3 regions of the Paucibacter sediminis genome follow, and region 1 is predicted to be linked to each of the others. Evidence: riboswitches for the same ligand, from Rfam matches in the RefSeq annotation. Region 1 holds a riboswitch; each other region holds the start of a gene.
What was found. Region 1 has a riboswitch for glycine ahead of PFX98_RS04885 (branched-chain amino acid ABC transporter substrate-binding protein). Riboswitches for the same ligand answer to the same signal wherever they lie in the genome.

Region 1 (7,071 bases):
AGCCGCGCCCGCCAAAGCCATGGCGCTCGGCCACGCGCTCGAAGCTCGCCAGCCGGCCGTCCCAGGCCTGCAGCCGGTGCAGGCCCGCGGCCGTATCGATCCAGAGCCGCTGCTGCGCGTCCACCAGCAGGCCCAGCACCGATTTGCTGGCCAGGCCCGCCTCCGGCTTGGCGACGATGGGCTGCAGCTCGCGCGCGCCCGCCGCCACCCGGTAGAGGCCGCTCTCGCCGCCCACCCAGAGGCTGGCATCGGGCATCTCCACCAGCGCGTTGACATCGCCGCTGAGGGTCTGGCCGCCGGCCAGCTGCACGCGCTCGAGCCCGCGCGCACCCGGATCGTGCCGGTACAGGCCGTCCTGCGTGCCGATCCAGATCGCGCCGTCGCGGCTGGCGCGCAGACAGCGCGCCCGGCCCTTGCCGGCGCTGTGCACGCTCAGCAGCTCGCGCCGCGGGCTGAATTCATAGACGGCGGTATCGGTGCCCACCCAGACCCCGCCATCCAGCGCCTGCGCCAGGCCGCCCACGCGCCCGCCCTGGAAGCGCCCGGCCACGCCATGCTGCGGCCGGATCGCGCCGATCACGCGCAGCTGCGCATCCATCACCGCCACGCCGCGCTCGTTGGTGCCGACCCAGATCTCGCCCTCGCGGGTCTGCAGCAGGCTGCGCACATCGGCCTCGCCGAACACGCTCGCGGCGTCGGCATCGGCGCGTCGCACCCAGAGCCCGGTGGCCGCCGGGTTGTGGCGCTGCAGGCCACCGCCATAGCTGCCCACCCAGATCCAGCCGGCGGCGTCGCGCAGCAGCACGCGCACATCGTTGGCGGCCAGGCCCCAGGGGCGTGCGTCGTCGTGGCGCAGCTGCTTGAGCAGGGCGCCGTCCTGCACCGCGCGCAGCTCCAGGCCGGTGGCGCTGGCCACCCAGACCTCGGTGTCGTTGAGCGCCGCCAGCGCATAGACCGAGCTGGACTTGCTGCCGCCCTGGCCGGCGGGCGCACGCGCCAGCCAGCGGCCGGCGCCGCTGACGGGATCCACGATGGCCAGTTCGCCCTGCTGGGTGCCGACCCAGAGGCGGCCGTCGGGCGCCTCGGCCAGCATCGAGATGATCTTGCCCGCCAGCTGCTGCGGCTGCGCCGCATCGGAGAACACCGGCTCGAAGCGCTGCCCGCCCGGGCTCAGCCGCGCCAGCCCGTTCCAGGTGCCGGCCCAGAGCTGGCCGCGCCGGTCCAGGTAGAGGCTCTGGATGCGGTCGTCGGGAATGCCGCCGCCGGCGCGGTTGAAATGCTGGAACACCGCCTTGGCGGGATCGACGCGGTCCAGCCCGCCGCCGATGGTGCCGACCCAGATGCTGCCATCGCGGTCCTGCGCCAGCGCCCGCACCGTGCCGGGGGCGAGCGACTTGGGATCGGCGGCATTGCTGCGGTAGAAGGTCCAGCGATCGGCCGCGGGGTCGTAGAGGCCCAGGCCATCGCTTTCGGTGCCCACCCACAGCCGGCCATCGCGCGCCGCCAGGATGGAGCGGACGAAGCTGGTGCCGAGCTGGCGGCGCTGCTCGTTGTGCATGGCCACCGACTTGACTTGATAGCCATCAAAGCGCACCAGGCCGACGCTGGTGCCGACCCAGATGAAGCCGCTGCCGTCCTGGGCGATCGCCGACACCACGCCGTCGGCGATCGAGCCGGCATCGCCCACCGAATCGAAGCGCGGCTCCGCCAGCAGCGGCTGCTGCGCCGCCGCCGGGCCGCACAGCAGGCACAGAAACCACAGGATCAAGGCGCGCCCGAGCATGCCGCGATATTAGCGGCCCGCGGCGCCACCCAGGCAGTGCAACGCGGCCGGGGTCAGTTCTTGCCTTACTTGGCCAGAGGCTTGGTGATGGCGTCGATGCGTTCCAGCACTTCCGGCGTCAGCTTGGGCGCCAGCGCCAGGGCGGCCAGGTTGTCCTGCAGCTGGCTGAGCTTGCTGGCGCCCAGGATCACGGTGGAGACATGCGGGTTGTGGTTGGCCCAGGCGATCGCCAGCTGCGCCACATTGCCGCCCAGCTCGGCGGCCAGCTTCTCCAGCTCGGCCACCGCGGCGTTCTTGGCGGCGTCCTGCAGCTGCTCGCGCATCCAGGCCATGTTCTCCAGCGAACCACGGCTGCCCTCCGGAATGCCGGCCTTGTACTTGCCGGTCAGCAGGCCCGAGGCCAGCGGGCTCCAGGTGGTGAGGCCCAGGCCCAGGTCCTCGTACAGGCGCGCGTACTCCTGCTCGACGCGCTGGCGGTGGAACAGGTGGTACTGCGGCTGCTCCATCACCGGCTTGTGCAGGTGGTGGCGCTCGGCGATCTCCCAGGCGGCGCGGATGTCGGCGGCCGACCATTCGCTGGTGCCCCAGTAGAGCGCCTTGCCCTGGGTGATCATGTCGCTCATCGCGCGCACCGTCTCCTCGATCGGCGTGTGCGGATCGGGGCGGTGGCAGTAGACCAGGTCGATGAAGTCCAGGCCCAGGCGCGCGAGCGAGCCGTCGATCGCCTGCATCAGGTACTTGCGGTTGAGCGTGTCCTTGGCATTGACGGTATTGGCCTCGCGGCTGATGCCCCAGAAGAACTTGGTCGAGACGATGTAGGACAGGCGCGGCCATTTCAGCGCCTTGAAGGCCTCGCCCATCACCACCTCGCTCTTGCCCATGGCATAGACCTCGGCGTTGTCGAAGAAGTTCACACCGGCGTCGAAGGCGGCCGCCAGCATCTCGGTGGCGGCCTTGGTGTCGACCTGGTTGTGATAAGTGACCCAGGAGCCCAGCGAGAGCTCGGAGACTTTGAGGCCGCTGCGGCCCAGGCGACGGTATTGCATATGTTGGACTCCTATCGGGAAGGGCCAGAGCGTAGCGGACTCCCGCCGCTATAGTGGGCGGCGCACGGCAAAGCCCGCCGGCGTACTCCGAATTCATACGCTATGCGCACCATGCCCACCGAAGCCAGCACGCCGACCCGCATGTCACTCGCCGTGGTGGGCGCCGGGCCGGCCGGCCTGAGCCTGGCCCTGCTGGCCGCCCAGCTGCTGCCGGAGGCGGCCATCAGCCTGTTCGACGCACGGCCGCTGGAGCGCGATGTCTCGGGCGACCCGCGCACCCTCGCGCTCTCGCTGGGCAGCGTGCAGCTGCTGCAGCGCCTGGGCACCTGGCAGGCGGGCCAGGCCGCGCAGGCGCAGGCGATCCTGCAGGTGCAGGTGAGCCAGGCCCCACCCACGCTCAGCCACCCCTGGCTGTTCGGTGCCGGCGGCCAGCCCGAGGTCAGAATCAGCGCGCGCGAGCAGGGCGTGGAGCAGCTCGGCGCGGTGCTCAGCTACGGCCAGCTGGTGGCGCCGCTGCAGGCCGCCTGGCTGCAAGCCTGCGCGCGCGCGCCGCAGCGCCTGTCCGCGCGCTTCGGCCAGGGCGTGTCGGCCATCAAGCCTGAGGGATCGGGCGTGGAGATCGACGCCGGCGATGCCCATCTGGCCGAGCGCTTCGACCTTGCCGTGGTGGCCGAGGGCGGCGTGTTTGCCGAGCAGGCCCGCAAGGCGGTGGCGCGCGACTATGCGCAGAACGCCTGGGTCGGCACGGTGGAGCTGGACCCGGCCGCGCCGCCGGGCGTGGCCTACGAGCGCTTCACCCGCAACGGCCCGCTGGCCCTGCTGCCCCTGCCCGAGCGCGCCGGCCAGCGCCGCGCGGCCCTGGTCTGGTGCCTGCCGCAGGCCGAGGACGAGATCGGCACGCTCAGCGACGCGCAGCGCCTGGCGGTGCTCAACACCCTGCTGCCGCCGGGCCTGCCGCCGCTGCGCGGCATCGGCGCGCTGAAGTGCTTCCCGCTCGGCCTGAACGCCGAGCGCACCCTGGTGGAGGGCCGCGTGATCCGCATCGGCAATGCCGCCCAGACCCTGCACCCGGTGGCCGGCCAGGGGCTCAACCTGGGCCTGCGCGACGCCTATGCGCTGGTGCAGGCACTGCGCACGGAGGGCGCGATCGACAGCGCGCTGCGCCGCGTGGAATGGCAGCGTGCGCCCGACCGCTGGAGCATGATCGCCGCCACCGATTTCCTGGCGCGCAGCTTCGCCTGGCGCTGGCCCGGCCTGCCGGGCGCACGCGGCCTGGCGCTGGCCGCGCTGCAGGCCGCCCCGCCGCTGAAGCGCGCGCTGGCGCGGCAGATGATGTTCGGAAGGCGCTGAGGCGGCCAAAACAAGGGTTAACCCTTGCCTCAGGTATAGTCATCAACTTCACCGCAAGACCGAGGTCGCCTGTCGACCGTCTTGCCGGCCACGAGCCCGAGCGACGTCGGGAGAGTCCGCGTGCCACCCGCGCGGCGCCGAAGGAGCAACCGCCCCGGAAACTCTCAGGCAAACGGACCGATGTCGCGGATGAACTCTGCAGAGTTGCCGGCTGCCTGACGTCCGCCGGTACGCCGAAGGAGCAAGTCTGGCCCCCGGGGGGCCGCACGAATCTCTCAGGTGTCAGCAACAGAGGGGGCGACGACCACCGCGGTCCGGTGGCGTCACTTGACCCACCGACGTCGACAAAAGAGATTTCATGAAACCTACCCCATCACGCCTCGGCGGCATCGCCCTGGCCTGCCTCGCCATGTCCGCGCACGCAGCGGAGCCCCTCGTGGTCAAGATCGGCCATGTCGCCGCACTCAGCGGCCCCGCCTCACACCTCGGGCGTGACAACGAAAGCGGTGTCCGCATGGCGATCGAGGAATTGAACGCCAAGGGTCTGCAGATCGGCGGCCGCCCGGCCCGCTTCGTGCTCCTGGCCGAGGACGACGCCGGCGACCCCAAGCAAGGCACTGCCGCGGCGCAGAAGCTCGTGGACAACAAGGTCAACGGCGTCGTCGGCCACCTGAATTCGGGCACCGCAATCCCTGCCGCGCGCATCTACGCCGACGCCGGCATCCCGCAGATTGCGCCGTCGGTGACGAACCCGCGCTACACCCGCCAGGGCTTCAAGACGACCTTCCGGATGGTCGCCGACGACGCCCAGCTCGGTGGCACGCTGGGCCGCTACGCTGCACAGACGCTGAAGGCGAAGACCGTTGCGGTCATCGACGACCGCACCGCCTATGGCCAGGGCGTTGCCAGCGAGTTCGAGAAGGCCGCGAAGGCCGCCGGCGCGACGATCGCCAAACGTGAGTTCACCAACGACAAGGCGACCGACTTCACGGGCATCCTCACCGGCATCAAGGCGGCCAAGCCCGACGTGATCTTCTACGGCGGCATGGACGCGGTGGCCGGCCCGATGCTGCGGCAGATGAAGCAGCTGGGCATCCAGTCGAAGTTCATGGGCGGCGACGGCATCTGCACCGCCGAGTTGCCCAAGCTGGCTTCGGGCCAGGTGCCCGACGGCCAAGTGGTCTGCGCGATCGCTGGTGGCGTTGACGCGGCACAGCGGCCGGCGCTCGACAAGTTCAAGGCCGACTTCAAGAAGAAGTTCGGCATCGAGGTCCAGATCTACTCGCCCTACACCTACGATGCCACGAAGGTGATGGCCGAGGCGATGGTCAAGGCGGGATCGGCCGAACCGGCCAAGTACCTGCCGGTGCTACAGAAGATCAGCTACCCCGGCGTCATCGGCACCGTCGCTTTCGACGAGAAGGGCGATATCAAGAACGGTGCACTGACGCTCTACACCTTCAACCGCGGACAGCGCGAGGAGCTCGGCGTCGTGCGCTGAGCAGATGCGGGCGGCACGGTGGCCAGACCGTGCCGGGCGAGCGCCTGCCCCCCCCGGCTCAGGCGCCCCGCCCTGCACGGCCTTCAACGGCCTGTCATCAAGCGCCCCGACACTGGGGCCATGAACAATATTCAGGCCCAAACTCTCCATCAACTCCTGCAGACCACGCGGCAAGCCTGGCTGGGCCAGCCGCAGCCGGCGCAGGCGCGTCTCAGTAGCGCAGCTCCAGCAGCTCCCGCAGCGCGGCATTGATGTTCTTGCGCAGCGCGCCCTCGTTGGCCAGGCGCAGGCGCTCGTTCTGGTCCAGCATGGCGTCGCCGAACTCGGCCACATGCACGCTGCGCAGCTCGCGCTGGTAGAGCTTGTTGCCGCTGGCCTTGTCCAGCAGTTCATAGGCCATCGTCAGCGCCACGCGGGCGTCGCCCACCGCCACCGCGGGTTGCTCCAGCGCCAGCAGCGCGGCGCGCAGCTCGTAGCGGCCGCCCTGGGGCTGCGGCGCCAGCATGCCGGCGGCCTTGAGCGATTCCTGCAGCGCCACGCGCAGCGCCTCGTCGCCGATCTTGGAGCCCCACAGGCGGCCGGTCGGCTGGCCGCCCAGCACCTGGCCCAGCTGCACCTGCTGCTTGAGCGCCTCGGGCACCCAGCCGCGCAGCTGCAGGCCGTCGGCCACGCTCAGGCGCATGCCCTCGGGGTCGGCGGGCGTGCCGCAGCCGGCGAGCGCAAGACCTGCCCCCAGCAGGGCCAAGAGTGATGTGCGGCGTTGCATGGCGTGCTCCTCGATCAAAGTCGGCGGTGTTGCAGGGCCGGCAGCTGGGCGCGCAGGGCGGCCATGCGCGGCGCGTCCAGCTCAGCGATGGCCAGGCCCTCGCCCTCAGGCAGGCAGGCGAGCACCTCGCCCCAGGGATCGACGATCATGCTGTGGCCCCAGGTGCGGCGGCCGTTGGGATGCGTGCCGCCCTGGGCCGGCGCGATCACATAGGCGAGGTTCTCCACCGCGCGAGCGCGCAAGAGCAGCTCCCAATGCTTCTGGCCGGTGGTGTAGGTGAAGGCCGCGGGCACGGCCAGCAGGTCGCAGGGGCCACCCACGCCCATGGCACGGTAAAGCTCGGGAAAGCGCAGGTCGTAGCAGACCGAGAGCCCGAGCTTGAGCGGCCCGGCCTGCAGCGTCACCGGCGCGTCGCCAGGCTCGAGCACGCGGCCCTCGTCATAGCGCTCGCGGCCATTGTCGAAACAGAACAGGTGCAGCTTGTCGTAGCGCGCCGCGCGACGGCCGTCCGGGGCATAGACGCAGCAGGCATTGCGCACCTTGTCGGCCCGCGCGCTGCGTATCGGCAGGGTGCCGCCGATCACCCACAGGCCCAGCTCGTGCGCCGCCTGGCTCAGCATGGCCT
Region 2 (7,071 bases), 190 kb from region 1:
CTTGTGGCGGAAATGGCCCTCGGCCGGGGCCGAGACGGTCTCGCGGTAGGCGATGCGCGGCGGCTGGGTCTTGACCTCGAACTTGTAGCTGTCGCGCAGCCGGTCCAGCAGCATGCGCAGATGCAACTCGCCCAGGCCGTAGACCAGGGTCTCGTTGGTGAGGCCCACATGCTCGACCTTCAGGCAGGGATCCTCGTCCACCAACCGGCTGAGGATTTCCCACAGGCGCTGCTCGTCGCCATGGCGCGAGGGGCTGATGGCCAGGCCGTGCACGGGGGTGGGGAAGTCCAGCGGCGCGAGGTGGATGTGCTCGTCTTCCTGCGCGTCGTGCAGCACCGCGTCGAAGTGCAGTTCCTCGACCTTGGCGATCGCCACCAGATCACCCGGGATGGCCTGGTCCACCTCCACATGCTCCTTGCCCTGCAGCATGAACAGGTGCGAGACGCGGAAGGGCTTGCGCGCATGGCCCACGAAGAGCTGGCTGTTGCGCGTCAGCGTGCCCTGGTGCACGCGCAGCACGCCCATCTTGCCGAGGTAGGGGTCGGCATTGATCTTGAAGACATGGGCGATCACATGCTTGCCGGCATCGGGCTCGGCCTGCAGCGGCTTGGCGTCGGCGCCTTCGCCCTCCAGGAACTTGGGCGGATTGGCCTCGAAGGGGTTGGGCAGCAGCTTGGCCACCACATCCAGCAGTTCGCTGATGCCGAGGTCGGACTTCGCGGCGGTGAAGCACACCGGGATCAGATGGCCCTCGCGCAGCGCCTGCTCCAGCGGCGCATGCAGCTCGCTGGCGTCCACGTCGCCCTCGTTCAGATAGCGGTCGACGAAGGCGCTGTCCACCTCCACCACCTGCTCCACCAGGGCGCGGTGCGCGGCTTCCACCGAGCCGAAATCCGACTCCCCCGCGCGGTTGAAGAAGCAGTCGACGATGCGGGTGCCGCCGCCGGCCGGCAGATTGAGCGGCAGGCATTCGCGCCCGAAGGCGGCCTGCAGCTGTTCCAGCAGGGCCGGCAGATTGACGCCGGGGGCGTCGATCTTGTTCACCACGATCAGGCGCGTGAGGCCGCGCTGCGCCGCCGCCTCCATCATGCGCGAGGCCATCAGCTCGATGCCGTTCTGCGCATTGATCACCAGCACCGCGCTCTCCACCGCCTCCAGCGCCGGCAGCGCCAGGCCCACGAAGTCGGGCGCGCCGGGGGTGTCGATGGCGTGGATGCGCAGGCCCTGGTGCTTCATGTGCACCAGCGAGGCATAGAGCGAATGCTGCATGCGCTTCTCAAGCACATCGTGGTCGCTGACCGTGTTGCCCTTTTCCACCGAGCCCGGCGCCGTGATGACGCCGCAGTGATGCAAGAGCGCCTCGATCAGGCTGGTCTTGCCCGCGCCGGCGGGGCCCAGCAGGGCCAGGGTCCGGATCTTGGCGATCTCGGCCTGGGCCGCCGGCCCCCCGGCGCCCCCTCGACTACCGTTGGGGCTGTCGGAGGCCATCGCGCCTCCGTCGTTGTGCATCGATGGGCTCGGGGACATGGCATCCTCCTTCTGGGATGGCCCCAGCGTAGAGGATGCGGTGCCCGGCGGCAAGGGGTCAGATCAAAGCCGCCACACTGTTGTCAGGCGGCCACCGCCTGCAGCTGCCGTGGCCTGCATGTCGCGGCGGTGAAGGCGTAATCCAGCGCCGGCTGTCGGCCGCTGACGATGTCGGCGATGGCTGCGCCCGAGCCGCAGGCATGGGTCCAACCCAGCGTGCCATGGCCCGTGTTGAGGTACAGGCCGGCCACCTTGCTGGCGCCGATATAGGGCAGGTTGGAGGGCGTGGCGGGGCGCAGGCCGGTCCAGTACTGGGCACCCTGGCCATCGGTCATGTGCGGGAAGAGCTCGCGCGTGCGGCGCACGATGGCCTCGCAGCGCACCAGATTGAGCTCGGTGCTGTAGCCGTTCAGCTCGGCCGTGCCGGCGATGCGCAGGCGGTCGCCCAGGCGCGAGAACACCAGCTTGTACTCGTCGTCGGTGAGCGAGACCTGGTAGCTGTGCGCCGGCGCGATCACCGGCAGCGTGACCGAGTAGCCCTTGGCGGGATAGATGTTGAGCGAGACGCCCAGCTCGCGCGCCAGCTGGCGGCTGAAGGAACCCATGCAGAGCACGATGCGGTCGGCGCTGCGCCGGCTCACCACGCCCGCGGCGTTGGCGACGATGACGCGCTCAACGCCCTGCCGGCCCTGTTCCAGGCCGAGGATGCGGGTCTCGTACTCGAAGCGCACGCCGGCCGCCGCGCAGCGCGCCGCCAGCGCCTGGGTGAAGGCATGGGCATCGCCCGATTCGTCGCTGGGCGTCATGCTGCCGCCGACGATCTTGCCGCGGCATTGCGCCAGCGCCGGCTCGATGGCCACGCAATCGTCGGGCGTCTTCATGTCCAGCTCGCAACCCTGCTCGCGCATGATGCGCGCCGGCTCCTGCGCCGCCTCGAACTCGGCCTCGCTGGTGTAGAAGTGCAGGATGCCCTGGCTGCGCTGGTCGTATTGCAGACCCAGCTCCTGGCGCAGGCTCTGCAGCTTGGCGCGGCTGTAGAGACCCAGGCTGACGATGTTGCGGATGTTGTGGGCGGTGCGGCCGGGCGTGCATTCGCGCAGGAACTGCAGGCCCCAGCGCCATTGCGCGGCGTCGGCGCGCAGGCGGAACAGCAGCGGCGCGTCCTCCTTCATCAGCCATTTCAGGACCTTCAGCGGCGCGCCCGGATTGGCCCAGGGCTCGGCGTGCGAGACCGAGATCTGGCCGCCATTGGCATAGCTGGTTTCCAGGCCGGCGGCGGGCTGGCGTTCGAGCACGGTGACCTCATGGCCGGCCGCGCGCAGATACCAGGCGGTGGTGATGCCGGTGACGCCGGCGCCCAGGACGATGACATGCATTGCGAATACTCCGTTCGGGTTGAACGCGCAGGCGTGCAGTCTCTGGCGGAAGTGATGCCAAAAGGGATGCGTGCGCCTGGGCGCGCCGCTCCCGCTGTCCTTGGTGCCTGAGAGATTCGGCGCCGGGCTTGCGGCCCGCGCCTTGCTCCTTCGGCGGCCCCATGCATTGCACATGAGGCACTCTCCAGCATTCGGCTTGAAATCGGATCCAGTACGGGGCCTGAGCGAGTATGGGAGCTTGCGCCTTCGGCGGCGGCTCGCAGGGCGGGCCGCACTCTCCTGAATCCGGGAGCCAGTGTAGCCCAGGTCTTGCATCCGGCGGGGCGCCGCCTGCGTAGACTGCGGGCAAGCGTGGAGGATGCTGCATGCGCAAGACCATTCTGGGGGCCGGCCTGATGCTGCTGCTGGCCTATGGCGCCGCCATGGCCTGGCTGTACTGGCGCCAGGAGCAGCTGCTGTTCCAGCCCGAGCCGCTGGCCGCCGGCCATCGCTTCGAGCTCGGCGCCGATGTGCAGGACCTGCGGCTGAACGTGCCCGGAGCCACGCTCTCGGCCTTGCATCTGCGCCTGCCCCGGCCCAAGGGCCTGGTGTTCTTTCTGCACGGCAACGCCGGCAATCTGCAGACCTGGTTCGTCAACGCCGACTTCTATCGCCGCGCCGGCTACGACCTCTTCATGCTGGACTACCGCGGCTATGGCAAGAGCAGCGGCCATATCGAGAGCGAGGCGCAGTTGCGCGCCGATGTGCGCGCCGCCTGGGACACCGTAGCGCCGCAGTACCGCGGGCTCAAGCATGTGATCTATGGGCGCTCGCTGGGCACGGGTCTGGCGGCGGGGCTGGCCGCCGAGGTCGGGCCGGAGCTGACCGTGCTGGTATCGCCCTACGCCAGCATGTCGGCGCTGATGCGCGAGCACTTTCCCTGGGTGCCACCGGGCCTGCTGCGCTACCCGCTGGACACCGGCGCCGACGTGGCCCGGCTGCGCACGCCGCTGCTGCTGGTGCATGGCGGGCAGGACAGCCTCATCGCACCCCAGCACAGCGAGGCCTTGCTGCGGCAGCAAGGGCAGGCCAGGCTGGTACTGGTGCCCGGCGCGGCGCACAACGACCTGCAGCGCTTCGAGCAATACCAGCAGGCCCTGCGCGAGGCGCTCGCCGCGCTCTGACTCAGATCGGCAGCGCGCGCGCCAGCAGCGCATCGATGGCGATGCCGCGCGTGTCCAGCGCACCGAACACGCGCCCGCTCTGCGCGTCCAGCAGGCGGCTGGCGATGAAGGCCTCGGCCACCTCGCCGGGGGCATGCTGGCTCATCAGGCAGGCCTGGGCCAGCAGCACCAGGCGCTGCGCGAACTGGCGCCCCAGGGCCTCGAAGTCGGCGGCCGGGGTGCGCGTGAGCAGGTCGCGCAGGGCGGCGAGTTCGCTGCGCAGCGGCGCGCTGTCGCCGGCGAGCTGCTGCAGCTCGTCCAGCAGGGCATGGGCGGCCTGCGGCTCGCGTGCGATGCCGCGCAGCACGTCCAGGCACATCACATTGCCCGAGCCTTCCCAGATCGAATTCACCGGCGCCTCGCGGTACAGGCGCGCCAGCACGCCTTCCTCCACATAGCCGTTGCCGCCCAACACCTCCATCGCCTCGCCGCTCAGCTCGACGGCGCGCTTGCAGACCCAGAACTTGGCGGCCGGCGTCATGATGCGTTGCCAGGCGCGCTCGGCGGGAGCGTCCGCGCCGCGCTCGAAGGCCTGGGCCAGCCGCATCATCAGGAGCGCCGCGGCCTCGCTTTCCAGCGCCAGATCGGCCAGCACGCTGCGCATCAGCGGCTGCTCGGCCAGGCGCTTGCCGAAGGCCAGGCGCTCGCGCGCATAGTGCAGGGCCTGCACCAGCGCCTGCCGCATGATGCCGGCGCTGCCGATCACGCAGTTCAGCCGCGTGTAGCCGGCCATCTCGATGATGGTGGGGATGCCGCGCCCGTCCTCGCCAAGCATCAGGCCCCAGGCATCGGCAAACTCGACCTCGCTGCTGCTGTTGCTGCGGTTGCCCAGCTTGGACTTGAGGCGCTGGATGTGGATGGGGTTCTTCGTGCCATCGGGCCGCCAGCGCGGCACCCAGAAGCAGCTGGGCCCGGCCTCGGTGCGCGCCAGCACCAGATGCGCATCGCACATCGGCGCCGAGAAGAACCATTTGTGGCCGCGCAGGCTGTACTCGCCGCCGCGGCCGCCCGCGCCCAGGGGGGTGGCCAGCGTGGTGTTGGCGCGCAGGTCCGAGCCGCCCTGTTTCTCGGTCATGCCCATGCCCACCCAGAGGCTGGTCTTCTGTTCCAGCGGCAGGTCGCGCGGGTCGTAGGCGCGGCTGTAGAGCTGGCCGCGCAGGCGCTCGAACAGCGCCGCTTCCTTTTGCAGCACCGGGATGCAGGCCTGCGTCATGGTGGCGGGGCAGAGGCTGCCGGCCTCGATCTGGCCATGCAGGTAGAAGCCGGCGGCAAAGGCGCTCCAGCGCCCGCGGCGCTCGGTCTCGAAGGCGAGGCTCACCAGGCCCTGGCCGCGGTACAGCGCCAGGAACTCATGCCAGGCCGGGTGGAACTCCACCTGGTCGACGCGGCGGCCGCGCGCATCATGGCTCCTCAGCTCGGGGCCGTGGCGGTTGGCCAGCTCGGCCTGGGCATAGCTCTCGCGCCGGCCCAGCTGCGCGCCGAAATCGAGCAGGGCCGGCTCGGCCCAGTCGGCGCCGGCGCGCGCCAGCGCCTGCCGCAGGATCGGGTCGGTGGCCAACACGTTGTAGTCGGCGTAGTCATCGACCTGGTTGCTGATGCTGTGCGTCTGCCACATGCCCGGGCTCCATGCTCTCGCTTTGTTGATGCCGGAAGTAGAGCGCAGTCGCTGGCGCTGCGCCATCCGGGGCGGGCCGGGGGCGGGCGAATTCTTTTCGCAATGCCGAATCCTTTTGAGGCCCTTCGCACTCTAGGTCGGTGTCCATCACTTCCAAACCGAGCCACACATGTTCTTCATCAAACGCAATCTGCCGCACTGGGAGCGCGCCCTGCGCATCCTCATGGGTCTGCTCATGGGCGGGGCCGTCTTCATGGGCTGGTTCGGTGCCGGCCCCTTGAGCTGGATGGCGGGCGCCGCCGCCGCCACCCTGGCCTCGACCGCCCTGGTCGGCTTCTGCCCGGCCTGTGCGATGCTGGGGCGCCGCGCCCTGAAGAACTGAGCCACCATGATCCGTGCCCAAGCCCCGCTGATCGAGGCCGCCACCCGCGGCGACCCGGGTGCGCTCTCCAGCCTGCTGAGCGTTTGCCAGCCCGACCTGAAGCGCTTTGCCCGGCGCACCTGCGCCAGCAGCGAGGACGCCGAGGACGCGGTGCAGATCGCGCTCTGGCAGCTCTACCGCAAGGTCGGCACGCTGCGCACCGTGGCTACCTTCGCGACCTGGCTGTTCCGCATCGTCGAGCGCGAGTGCTACCGGCTCTACCGCGGCCGCGGCAAGACCGAGGATCTGGACGAACTGGCGCCCACCGAGCAGCCCAGCGCGCCGACCCTGCCCACTGATCTGCGCCTGGACCTGCTGCGCGCGCTGGAGCGGCTCAGCCCGGCCCATCGCGAGGTGCTGCTGCTGCGCGATGTGCATGAGCTGACGGCGCCCGAGGTGGCCGCGCAGCTTGGGCTCAGTCTGGAGGCGGTGAAGAGCCGCCTGCATCGCGCACGCGCCCAGGTGCGCGAGCAGCTGCTGGCAAGCGGCTACTGGATGAAGGACGGTGCGCCCGAGCCCGACGCTTCCTGAGCCACTGTGCATCGCTCGCCACGGCAGTTCATGCCACCGGCTGGGCGCTGAGTCGCTCCGTCGCGGCTCGGCGGCCTGTGCCTGGCGACACTGCGCGCCTTCCTCCTCTGCAAGCGACCCATCCAAGATGATGAACATGACAATCATGGGCCTGGCCGCGCGCGCCGCCCTGCTGTGCGCTGCCGCCGCCACGACCACTGCCTGGGGCAGCGAAGCGGCCACCGAGGCGGCCAAGCCAGTGGCAGCCGCCCAGCCTGCCGTCCCGGCCGTGGGCCTGGACGCTTTGCTGCAGGCCGCCTTGGCCGAACACAAACTGCCCGCCATGGGCGCCGTGCTGATACGCCAGGGGCAGCTGCGCGAGCAAGCCGTGCTGGGTCTGCGCGCGAGTGGATCGGCTGA
Region 3 (7,071 bases), 2.1 Mb from region 1:
CACGCTCTGCGCCGAGGTGCGACGGAAGTTCATGCCCGCGGCCACGGCCTTGGCCAGGGTGGCCTCGGTGGCGGCGCCGGTCTTGATCTCCAGTGTGTCGAAGGCGCTGCCGTTGGCCACGCGCTCGCCCAGCGCCTGGGCCAGGATGGCGGTGTAGCTGGCGACGCGCTGGGCGATGCGCTTCAGGCCTTGCGGGCCATGGTAGACCGCGTACATGCTGGCCACCACGGCCGGCAGCACCTGGGCGGTACAGATGTTCGAGGTGGCCTTCTCGCGGCGGATGTGCTGCTCGCGCGTCTGCAGCGCCAGGCGGTAGGCCGGGTTGCCATGCACATCGACGCTCACGCCCACCAGGCGGCCGGGCAGGTTGCGCTTGTACTCGTCCTTGCAGGCCATGTAGGCGGCGTGCGGGCCGCCATTGCACATCGGCATGCCGAAGCGCTGGGTGGTGCCCACCGCGATGTCGGCGCCTTGCTCGCCGGGCGCCTTCAGGAGCGTCAGTGCCAGCAGGTCGGCCGCGACGATCAGCAGGCCGCCCTGGGCGTGCACCGCATCGGCAAGCGCCTGCAGGCCGCGCACTTCACCGCTCACGCCGGGGTATTGCACGAGCGCGGCAAAGCACTCGCTCTGACCGGCCTCGGCGGCGGCACCCACTTGCACGCTGAAGCCCAGCGGCTTGGCGCGGGTGCGCAGCACCTCCAGTGTCTGGGGCAGCACGTCGTCGGCGACGAAGATCACCGTGGACTTGCTCTTGCCCACGCGCGCGGCCAGGGTCATGGCCTCGGCGGCGGCGGTGGCCTCGTCCAGCATCGAGGAGTTGGCGATCGCCATGCCGGTCAGGTCGGTGACCATGGTCTGGAAGTTCACCAGCGCTTCCATGCGGCCTTGCGAGATCTCGGCCTGGTAGGGCGTGTAGGCGGTGTACCAGGCGGGGTTCTCGAGGATGTTGCGCAGGATCACGCCGGGGGTCAGGGTGTCGTAATAGCCCTGGCCGATATAGCTCTTCAGCACCTTGTTCTTGGCTGCCACGGCCTTCAATTCGGCCAGCGCCTGGGCTTCGGTGGCGACGCCCGGCAGTTGCATGCCCTGGCTGCGCTTGATGCTGGCGGGCACGATGGCCTCGATCAGCGCGCGGCGCGAGGCCGCGCCGATCACGGACAGCATCGCCGCCTCATCGGCCGCATCGGGGCCGATATGGCGGGCTTGGAATTCGGCGGCGTTCTCGAGCTCACCGAGCGGCTTCAGGGCAGACATCAACATGGCGCAATCCTCAGGCGCCCGGGCTGGTGGCCGGGGCACCGGTTTTCAATACAACAACGGGCACTCCGTGCCCGCTTTCTTTCTGCTTTGCTGTGAACGGCTGGGATCAGCTGTTCTTGACCAGCTCGTCGTAGGCGGTGCTGTCCATCAGCGCGTCGAGCTGGGCGGGGTTGCTCAGCTTGACCTTGAAGAACCAGCCGCTCTTGAGCGGGTCGGTGTTGGCCAGCGAGGGATCGTTGCGCAGCTCTTCGTTGACGGCGGTGATCTCGCCATCCACGGGCATGTAGACGTCGGCGGCGGCCTTCACCGACTCCACCACGCCGGCCACTTCCTTCTCGGCATAGCTCTGGCCCACATTGGGCAGGTCCACGAACACCACATCGCCCAGCGCGTCTTGCGCATGAACGGTGATGCCCACGGTGGCGGTGCCATCGGCTTCGATCTGGACCCACTCGTGGTCAGGCGTGTACTTGATGTTGCTCATGGTGTGCTCCGAATGTTGGGAGAAAAGACCAGGGGGTCCAAAGAATGGCGGGATCAGCCGCGGAAATAACGATGCGGTGCGAAGGGCGTCGGCGCCACGCTCATGGCCACGCGCTTGTCGCGCACCAGGGCGAACACCGGCGTGCCCACCGCCGTGTGGCTGCTGGGCAGATAGGCCAGGGCCACCGGGCTGCCCACCGTGGGGCCCAGCGAGCCGCTGGTGACGACGCCCAGTTCCTTGCCCTCGGCGTCCACCACCTTGGCGCCTTCGCGCACCGGCATGCGCTCGGCGCTGATCAGGCCCACGCGCTTGCGGCTGGCGCCGCCGGCGAGCTGGCCGTCGATCACCGCGGCGCCGGGGTAGCCGCCGGCACGCGCGCCACCGGCGCGGCGCACCTTCTGGATCGCCCAGGTCAGCGCGCCTTCCACCGGCGTGGTCTCGGTATTGATGTCGTGGCCGTACAGGCAAAGGCCGGCTTCCAGGCGCAGGGTGTCGCGCGCGCCCAGGCCGATGGGCTTGACCTCGGCTTGGGCCAGCAGCTTGCGCGCCAGCGCCACCGCCTGGTCGTTGTGCACCGAGATCTCGAAGCCGTCTTCGCCGGTATAGCCCGAGCGGGTCAGGAAGGTCTCGATGCCGTCCAGATTGAAGAAGCCGCCGGTCATGAAGGTGAGCTTGGCCACCTCGGGGTTCAGGCGCGCCAGCGCGGTGACGGCCTGCGGGCCCTGCAGCGCCAGCAGGGCGCGTTCGGGCAGGCTGATGACCTCGCAGCGGCCGCCGATCTTGGCCTGCAGATGCGCGGTGTCCTGCTCCTTGCAGGCGGCGTTCACCACCACAAAGATGTCGTCGGGGCGGCGGCACAGCATCAGGTCGTCGAGGATGCCGCCCTGCTCATTGGTGAAGAGCGCATAGCGCTGCTTGAACACCGGCAGGTCGATCACGTCGACGGGCACGATCGTTTCCAGTGCGGCACCGGCATCGGCGCCGACCAGGCGCAGCTGGCCCATGTGGGAAACGTCGAACAGGCCGGCCGCCGTGCGCGTGTGCTTGTGCTCGGCGAGGATGCCTTCCTTGTACTGCACCGGCATGTCGTAGCCGCCAAAGGGCACCATCTTGGCGCCAAGTTCGATGTGCAGAGCGTGCAGGGGGGTGGTCTTGAGATCGGCGGACAAGGGACTTACTCCGAGGGCATTCTGAAAGCCCACCCGGTCCTGAGACCGATGGTGGGGGATATGCCCTCGCTGTCCTTGGTACCTGAGAGATTGACCACCGGCGTATCGCCGACAGCTTGCCCCTTCGGTGGGCGAGTTCAACAAAGACCCGCCTCTCTCCAGTGAGGAACGCCTGCATCGAGGCGTCTTGTCAGTCCTTTTGCCTGAGCGTTCGAAGCGTGGGATCACCAGTGCCTCTGCGCCTTCGGCGGCTTTGCGTGGAAAGCTCTCTCCTGACGGCGCGGATTGTAGCCATGGTTTTGGGGCCGGGCGAGCAAATTAAGTCTCGTCTAATGGCCGGCCTTGCCGTGCATGGAAAATCTCACTTCCCCGTAAATCCGGCAAGAGGACTTGGCATGCGACTGCTGCTGGTGGAAGACGACCCGATGATTGGCGAGCAACTGCTCGAGTTGCTGCGCGCCGAAAGCTATGCGGTCGACTGGGTGCGCGACGGCGAACTGGCCGACGCGGCCCTGCAGGCACAGAACTACGACCTGGTGCTCCTGGACCTGGGCCTGCCCAAGCGCGATGGCATGAGCGTGCTGCGCGCGCTGCGGGCGCGCAAGCAGGTCATGCCGGTGCTGATCGCCACCGCCCGCGACGCACTGGAGCAGCGCATTGCCGGGCTGGACGCCGGCGCCGACGACTATGTGCTCAAGCCCTTCGAGCTGCATGAATTGCTGGCGCGCATCCGCGCGCTGCTGCGCCGTGCCAGCGGCCGCGCCGAGCCGGTTTACGAACACCGCGGCGTGAGCATCAACCCCGCCACCCGCGAGGTGGTGGCCGAGGGCCGGCAGGTCACGCTGTCGGCGCGCGAATGGGCGGTGCTGGAGCCGCTGCTGGCGCGGCCGGGCATGGTGCTGTCGCGCCAGCAGCTGGAGGAAAAGCTCTACAGCTGGAAGGACGAGATCAGCAGCAATGCGGTGGAGGTCTATATCCACGGCCTGCGCAAGAAGCTGGGTGCGGCGCTGATCCAGAACGTGCGCGGCGTGGGCTACCGGGTGCCCAAGGAATGATGCTGTTTCCCCGCTCCCTGCGCTACCGCCTGATCGCCTTCCTGCTGCTGGCCTTCTCGCTCTCGGCCCTGGTGCAGGGCGGCAGCGCCTACCGCACCGCGCTGCAGGAGGCCGACGAGATCTTCGACTACCACATGCAGCAGATGGCCTTCTCCCTGCAGGGCAGCGTCGGCAGCGGCACGGTGAGCCTGCCGCTGGGCGACCAGAAGAGCTACGACTTCATGGTGCAGGTCTGGGGCTTGGATGGCGTACCGATGTTCCGCTCTCCGGGTGAAGCCCTGCTGCCGCAGCGCGCGGTGCTGGGCTTCTCGAACCTGGACGCCAACGGCAAGCATTTCCGCGTGTTCTCGCTGCAGACGCGCTACCAGGTGGTGCAGGTTGCGCAGGACCTGGCGGTGCGCCAGCGCATGGCCGGCCAGCTGGCCTTTCGCACCATCGCGCCCATCGCCCTGATGCTGCCGCTGCTGGCTCTGGTGGTGTGGTGGGTGGTGAGCCATTCACTGGAGCCGGTGGCCAAGGTGCGCGACCAGCTGGCCGCGCGCGCGGTCGACGATCTCTCGCCGGTGGCCAGCGAGGAGCTGCCCGCCGAGGTCAAGCCCCTGGTGGACGAGCTCAACTCGCTCTTGGGCCGGGTGCGCCAGGCCTTCGAGGCGCAGCAGCACTTCATTGCGGATGCGGCGCACGAGCTGCGCTCACCGCTGGCGGCATTGAAGCTGCAGCTGCAATCGCTGCAGCGCGCGCCCGATGCACCCGGCCAGGCACTGGCGATCGGGCGCCTGGCCAGCGGCATCGAGCGCGCCAGCCATCTGATCGAACAGCTGATGGCGCTGGCGCGCGAGCAGGCGCCGGGCGAGGCCCAGCAGCTGGCGCAGCCGCTGGCGCTGGACCAGCTCTGCAAGGATGCGGTGGTGGACATCAGCGATGCCGCCGCGGCGCGCCAGATCGACCTGGGCCTGACGCGTTGCGATGCCGCCCAGGTGCGGGGCGAGCCCCAGGCGCTGCGCATGCTGCTGCGCAATCTGCTGGACAACGCCGTCAAATACAGCCCGGAAGGCGGGCGCGTGGACGTGAGCCTGCTGGCCACGCCCGACGAGGCCCTGCTGGTGGTGGAGGACAGCGGCCCCGGCATTGCGGTGGCCGAGCGCGAACGCGTGTTCGATCGCTTCTACCGCAGCGCCGACGCGCAGCAGGCCAGCGGCAGCGGCCTGGGCCTGGCCATCGTGAAGGCGATCGCCGAGCGCCATGGCGCCAGGCTCACGCTGGGCGAGGCGGCGGCGCTGGGCGGCCTGCGGGTGGAACTCAGGCTGCCGCGCATTAAGTGAGGTCTAAGTCTCCGAGAGCAAAGTTCGGCCATCGCGTCAACTCACTCTCAGGAGGCTTCCTCATGAACACCAAGCAAGTCAGCGAAACCATGGTTCCGGCCAAGCGCCTCGTGTGGGCGCTGGTGACCGCCGGGGTGCTGGGCGCCGCCGGCGGTGCCGCAGCGATGCGCGGCGCGGTGGCGATCAAGACCTCGGCCACCCCCGCCGAAGCCGCGACGCCTGCCAGCGAGCTGCTGGCCAGCGCCGCGCCCAGCGCGCAAGGGCCGGCCCCGGTGGCAACACCTGCCCCCGCCGGCTTTCCCGACTTTGCCCAGATCGCCGCGCGCCAGGGCGCCGCGGTGGTGAACATCAGCGTCACCGGCAGCGTCAAGACATCGATGCGGCGCGGCCAGCAGCCGCAGCTGGACCCGAACGATCCCTTCTACGAATTCTTCCGCCGCTTCGGCGTGCCCGGCATGCCGGGCGCCCCTGAAGGTCGCGAGATGCCCACGCGCGGCCAGGGCTCGGGCTTCATCGTCAGCGACGACGGCGTGATCCTCACCAACGCCCATGTGGTGCGCGATGCCAGCGAGGTCACCGTCAAGCTCACCGATCGCCGCGAGTTCCGCGCCAAGGTGCTGGGTGCCGATCCCAAGACCGATGTGGCGGTGATCAAGATCGAGGCCAAGGGCCTGCCCACCGTGCAGCTCGGCTCCACCAAGGATCTGCGTGTGGGCGAATGGGTGCTGGCGATCGGCTCGCCCTATGGCTTCGAGAACAGCGTCAGCGCCGGCGTGGTGAGCGCCAAGGGCCGCGCGCTGCCGCAGGAGAACTTCGTGCCCTTCCTGCAGACCGACGTGGCCATCAACCCCGGCAACTCGGGCGGCCCGCTCTTCAATGCGCGCGGCGAGGTGGTGGGCATCAACTCGCAGATCTACAGCCAGAGCGGCGGCTACCAGGGCCTGTCCTTCGCGATCCCGATCGAGCTCGCGAACCGGGTGCGCCAGCAGATCCAGAACGGCGGCAAGGCCCAGCATGCGCGCCTGGGCGTGACCATCCAGGACGTGAACCAGAGCTTTGCCGACTCCTTCAAGCTCGAGCGCCCCGAGGGCGCGCTGGTGGCGAGCGTGGAGGAGGGCGGGCCCGCCGCCAAGGCCGGTCTGCGTCCGGGCGATGTGATCCTGAAGTTCAAGGGCCAGGCGATCGTCGCCAGCACCGACCTGCCCACCCTGCTGGGCCTGGCCACGCCGGGCGAGAGCGCCAAGCTGGAGATCTGGCGCCAGGGCAAGCGCGAGGAGATCAGCGCCAAGCTCGGCGATGCCAACGACAAGGGCGCGCAAGTGGCCAGCAGCGACGAGGCAGGCCCGGCCCAGGGCAAGCTGGGGCTGGCGCTGCGCCCGCTGCAGCCCGAGGAAAAGCGCGAGTCCGGCCTGCGCGAGGGCCTGGTGGTGGAGGACGCCGGCGGCCCCGCCGCACAGGCCGGCGTGCGCCCCGGCGATGTGCTGCTGGCGGTGAATGGCACGCCGGTCAGCAGCATCGAGCAGGTGCGCTCGGTGGTGGCCGGCGCGGAGAAGTCGGTGGCCCTGCTGGTGCAGCGCGGCAAGGAGAAGATCTTCGTGCCGGTGAGACTCGGCTGAGCGGCCCGGTCGGCCTTGTTGACGGTTCATCCCGCGGTCGCTGCGCTTCGTCGCCCGCGGCTTTGATCCGGGCATGGCGCAGGGGCATGCTGCGCTCCTCAAAAACCACCGAGGAGCCCGCCCGTGCTCGACACCCGCCGCCATGTCCGCCCCGTCAGCAGCCAG

Region 2: linked by a shared signal. The riboswitch ahead of PFX98_RS04040 (D-amino acid dehydrogenase) and the one ahead of PFX98_RS04885 (branched-chain amino acid ABC transporter substrate-binding protein) in region 1 are both predicted to bind glycine.
Region 3: linked by a shared signal. The riboswitch ahead of gcvT (glycine cleavage system aminomethyltransferase GcvT) and the one ahead of PFX98_RS04885 (branched-chain amino acid ABC transporter substrate-binding protein) in region 1 are both predicted to bind glycine.

What each region holds. Positions count from the first base shown of each region.
Region 1 is NZ_CP116346.1:1,064,625-1,071,695, forward strand. It holds gene PFX98_RS04870 (ligand-binding sensor domain-containing diguanylate cyclase) at 1-1,783, opposite strand, end outside; gene PFX98_RS04875 (potassium channel beta subunit family protein) at 1,849-2,829, opposite strand; gene PFX98_RS04880 (FAD-dependent monooxygenase) at 2,941-4,179, shown strand; glycine riboswitch at 4,277-4,369, shown strand; gene PFX98_RS04885 (branched-chain amino acid ABC transporter substrate-binding protein) at 4,538-5,680, shown strand; gene PFX98_RS04890 (hypothetical protein) at 5,892-6,446, opposite strand; gene PFX98_RS04895 (carbon-nitrogen hydrolase family protein) at 6,461-7,071, opposite strand, start outside.
Region 2 is NZ_CP116346.1:879,357-886,427, reverse strand. It holds gene fusA (elongation factor G) at 1-1,488, opposite strand, end outside; gene PFX98_RS04040 (D-amino acid dehydrogenase) at 1,611-2,903, opposite strand; glycine riboswitch at 2,988-3,101, opposite strand; glycine riboswitch at 3,103-3,195, opposite strand; gene PFX98_RS04035 (alpha/beta hydrolase) at 3,269-4,066, shown strand; gene PFX98_RS04030 (isovaleryl-CoA dehydrogenase) at 4,068-5,720, opposite strand; gene PFX98_RS04025 (YgaP family membrane protein) at 5,890-6,102, shown strand; gene PFX98_RS04020 (RNA polymerase sigma factor) at 6,109-6,672, shown strand; gene PFX98_RS04015 (serine hydrolase domain-containing protein) at 6,800-7,071, shown strand, end outside.
Region 3 is NZ_CP116346.1:4,287,682-4,294,752, reverse strand. It holds gene gcvP (aminomethyl-transferring glycine dehydrogenase) at 1-1,260, opposite strand, end outside; gene gcvH (glycine cleavage system protein GcvH) at 1,367-1,744, opposite strand; gene gcvT (glycine cleavage system aminomethyltransferase GcvT) at 1,798-2,913, opposite strand; glycine riboswitch at 2,973-3,085, opposite strand; glycine riboswitch at 3,095-3,198, opposite strand; gene PFX98_RS19900 (response regulator) at 3,309-3,968, shown strand; gene PFX98_RS19895 (ATP-binding protein) at 3,968-5,290, shown strand; gene PFX98_RS19890 (DegQ family serine endoprotease) at 5,353-6,906, shown strand; gene PFX98_RS19885 (serine hydrolase domain-containing protein) at 7,030-7,071, shown strand, end outside.